DNA from 2 places in the Natranaerobius thermophilus JW/NM-WN-LF genome. Region 1 is predicted to be linked to the other one. Evidence: riboswitches for the same ligand, from Rfam matches in the RefSeq annotation. Region 1 holds a riboswitch; the other holds the start of a gene.
What was found. A riboswitch is a leader RNA that binds a small molecule or an ion and turns the genes downstream of it on or off. The one in region 1 is predicted to bind cobalamin.

Region 1 (2,207 bases):
ATCCCTAGAAATATACACCTTGGGGCAATTTGAAATGAAGACAAATGAAGAAGCTTTTTCAGACAAACATAAAAGGTCTAATAAAGTCTGGGAATTGTTTAAGTTTTTGTTAATTAATAGGAATAAGAGACTCCATCCCAACAACATCGTAGAAGAATTGTGGCCAGATCAGGAGTATATCGATCCAAAAGATGCAGTTAAATCACTTGTATATAGATTACGAAGATTATTAAAACAACATAAAAGCTTAAAGGATCATGTCTTCATAGACTCCTCACAAGGGTGCTACCTTTTTTATTTATCAGAAGATTCTTGGGTAGATATTGATGAATTTGAGAGTTTATCATTTAAAGCTAAAGAAAATAACCACAAGGAAAGGGAAACAGCTATGTTTTATTATCACAATGCAATTTCCCTTTATAGAGGTACTTTTTTATCTGAATATCCCTGTAAAAGTTGGGTCTTTCCAATTCGCCAATATTATCGAAGGTTATACACAAATAATTTAATTGATCTTGTTGAATTATTAAAAGAAACAGAAGAATATCGAGCAATTCAAAATCTATGCGAGAAAGCTTTTATTATTGATTTGTTAATAGAAACAGAAAAAATCCATGTACACTACATGGAGGCCCTGGTAGCCGAAGGACAAGTCGCTGATGCCTTGTCACATTTTGATTTTATTAAAACAGTACTTGAAAAGGAATTAGGTATTGGTCCTTCGGACTATATGACGGAATACTATAAGTCATTAAAAAGATAATCGATAATAAATAATTCAGTGTCACCTGATTGTCACCAGTATAACACCAAAATAACACATCTAAATGATAAATTACAGTTACAGTAATAAAAAAATGAATACCGAAATATAACAGGTGCCTGTAAAAAGGCTTAAAAGGGAAACCGGTGAAAATCCGGTACGATCCCGTCACTGTGAGCACGAGTCGACCCCATTATTCCACTGGCGAAACGCTGGGAAGGAGGGGAAGATGATGACTGTAAGTCAGGAGACCTACCTGTTATATTAGCTGCATTCCCTTCGGGTGAAAGGGCTGGGCTGCGCATAAAATGTCGCGGTAGTATTCACCACGGCGTTTTTTTATGGACTATTCCGGCTCTAGGTTATGAAGGCCGGATATTTTTTTGTCAAAAATCCTAGTCCGGTAGTTAACAGGCCCTGTCACCATTAACAAAGATTCACTTATTAATTATTAAGAAAAATTATAGTCAGGAGGTGACGGCCATAGTAAATCAAAAACCTTAAAAAGTGAGGGAAACATCTTTGTGCAGTGCTAAGAGTTCTTTTTCAAACCAAAATCAGAAAAACATAAACAACTATCATCCCTGGGAACCAAGGACAAAATTGGTAGCAGGAGTCATATTTGTTTTCGGAACTATCAGTTTAGACAATATTTCGTTGTTATCAGCTGCCTTACTATTTTCAGTAGTCTTTGCCCTTTGTTCAGGTCTCAATCTAAGGCTACTCATAAAAAAACTATCTATTTTAATTCCATTTTTGGCTTTAATGAATATACCCTTGATTTTTGGAGCTGGATTCCCACTATCAATGGATCGAGTAGAATTTGCAGCTTTGATTTCTTTAAGGGCCCTTACTTCTATGACTTTTACACTGTTTGTTTTTATCAATCAACCAATTGAGGAAATGCTTGAAGCCATGGAACACCTTAAAGTTCCTTCTGTGATAACAACAGTAATTTATTTGGCATATCGATATGGATTTTTATTTATCAAAGAAATTCAAATCAATATGACTGCATTAAAGGCACGTCTTTTTACAACTCGTTTAAATAAATACACTTTAAAAACTTTAGGAGAGTTAGCAGGAGGAATATTTATTAAAGCTATTCATCATTCAGAGATAGTTCATCAGGCTATGGCTGCTAGGGGTTTTCAAGGTAAAATACCTGTTGGCAAACCTGAGCCAATTAAAAAAACGGATATAATTAAAACAATTTTGCCAGTTTTATTCATGATTTTTCTGATCATTATTGAACAGGTGGTGTTTTAATGGCCTTTGCTATCGAAATAAACGATTTAAACTATACCTACCCTGATCAAACCCCTGCATTAACAGGAATTAATCTTAAAATTACAAAACAGAAAAAAACAGCCATTTTAGGTGCTAACGGTAGTGGGAAAACAACACTCATTTATCATATCAACGGTACAATTCAAAGTCAGGA
Region 2 (2,207 bases), 1.5 Mb from region 1:
ATCTCGATGTATCTCTAAATCGCCAGTAGTATGGATCACTCTCATAACTACGGGTAATTCTTTTTGACTAAAAGCAGATAGATTTACTTTATTTTGAATGATTTCCATACTTTTAGTTTCTATTTCTTGCGGTTGTAGTTTAGTCATTCTTCTGACTCCCTTTGGCAGAAGCTATTCTATTTTCTATGATTTTAATTAATCTAGGATCTTCTCCGATAGGATTTGCCAGAATAAAGGTCTTCTCAGGATTCTCACGGCGGTACTTTTCGAGTTTTTCTGGGATATCTTTTTTAATATGTACTCCTGGATATAAAAATACTGGTGCAATTACAATAGTTTGATATTTTTTAGAAATTGCATCTTCTAAGACCTCTTCTAATGTGGGGCTGGCAAATTGTAAAAAGGCATAACTTGTGTCAGTGTGATTATTTTCCCTGTACATTGTGGCTAGAGTTTTTAATACTTCATTAGCTTCCGGATTTCGACTTCCATGTCCTAATATAATATTAATTTCCATAGTATCACCCTCCAGTTAAATGGATTTACAAACCCTAAGAAATTATGTACCAATCTCTTAAGGTTGATAAAATTTATAGAAATTATAACATTAAATCATATAAAATAAATAGTTGATTTAACTACCTCTCTGTGATAAAGTTTATAAAAGAATTGGAATTTTATATACATTAAATATAATCACATTCACATTCTTTAAAATAAATATTTAAAAATTAATATTAGCGAGTTAACAGGTGCCGGGTAACACCGGTTAAAAGGGAATCAGGTGAAAATCCTGAGCGGTCCCGCCACTGTGACTGGTCTAAGGGATGGTCCGGATACCACTGGATAGCCAAGCTATCTGGGAAGGTGGATCATTCTATGCCAGGAGCCAGGAAACCTGCCTGTTAACCCGTACTCACTGCCTTCGAGGTAAAGGTAAAGTACTTCTGAGCAGAGATGTGCCCAGGGCACATCCTCCGGTGATATATTTTTTGTTTATCAACTGGTAGCTAAGAAGTATCCGGCCTACTCGAAGGGCCGGATTTTTTATATTCGAATCTAATTCTCCTGTTCACTTGTTAAGATGTAATATCAACCTTACACAAAATCCGTTAAATCGAAGAGTTCAACTATCAACGGAATATAAAAGAGCCTATATTTAAAATTAATGTGCCCTTGTCACGGGTATGGGAGGTGTTGGTTCTGTGGATAAAATACATCCCGGTTTCAAAATGAAATCTTTGGCACAATTATTATTTTGCTTACTTATTTTCAGCACCTTATATATTATTTTATTTTTTAATTCCATTGACCTGACTTGGTTCCAAGACAATTTACATATCCTACGTTCTTACGCAGATAATAACTTGTTTTTAACAATATTAATCTTTTTTATAATCCGCTTTTTCTTTGCTGTCGTATCAATTCCCGGTAGTGGTGTCTTAACTATTGTTGCTGGTGCTATTTTTGGCTTTTTATTGGCTTCGATTTTAGTTACCATATCTGTTAGTCTTGGGGTATTTGTGGTGTTTTTAATAAGTAGATATGCACTCCGTGACTACCTTACAAGAAAATTCTCAGATAAACTTGAGTATGTTGAGCAAGTCTCGCGAGACCATGGAGCAAGTTTGCTGTTTTTATCTAGAGTTACTGAGATCATTCCTTCTTTTGCCATAAATTCTTTGTTTGCTTTAACTCCTATCAAGGCAAGTACGTATTACTGGATAAGCCTTGTGGGCCTGTTACCAGGTATTTTGATCTATGTTAATGCTGGACATCAAATCACTGAAATTCAAAAACTATCTGATCTTATATCCCCCAAGATCACAATATCTCTAGCGGCATTAGGATTCATTCCACTAATCACCAGTGTTTTTTATAAGTATATTTGTAGAAGACTTTTAAGGGGTAGTGATTATGACCAGTTATCTAAGCAAACAAAATAGCAGTTTACATCAGAATAGCTTGAAAAAGGGGATTACCACAGGAAGCTGCGCAACAGCTACGGCTAAAGCTGCCCTATTGGCTGAATATTCGGGGGAATATCCAAAAGAAGTGACGATAATTACTCCTGAAGAGAAAAAACTTACCATCCCCATAGCAGCTTATGGTTTCAGGACTAATGATAAAAAGTCTGCTTGGGTACGAAAGGATGCAGGAGATGATAGTGATATAACCCATGGGACATTAATTGGAGCTAAGGTAAA

Region 2: another riboswitch for cobalamin. It lies ahead of NTHER_RS04765 (TVP38/TMEM64 family protein); the one in region 1 lies ahead of cbiQ (cobalt ECF transporter T component CbiQ).

The regions. Positions count from the first base shown of each region.
Region 1 covers NC_010718.1:2,657,117-2,659,323, forward strand. Annotated here, with positions in the region: gene NTHER_RS12510 (AfsR/SARP family transcriptional regulator) at 35-763, shown strand; cobalamin riboswitch at 860-1,037, shown strand; gene cbiQ (cobalt ECF transporter T component CbiQ) at 1,271-2,032, shown strand; gene NTHER_RS12520 (energy-coupling factor ABC transporter ATP-binding protein) at 2,032-2,207, shown strand, end outside.
Region 2 covers NC_010718.1:985,892-988,098, forward strand. Annotated here, with positions in the region: gene NTHER_RS04755 (precorrin-8X methylmutase) at 1-147, opposite strand, end outside; gene NTHER_RS15120 (sirohydrochlorin chelatase) at 140-517, opposite strand; cobalamin riboswitch at 734-920, shown strand; gene NTHER_RS04765 (TVP38/TMEM64 family protein) at 1,206-1,946, shown strand; gene cbiD (cobalt-precorrin-5B (C(1))-methyltransferase CbiD) at 1,918-2,207, shown strand, end outside.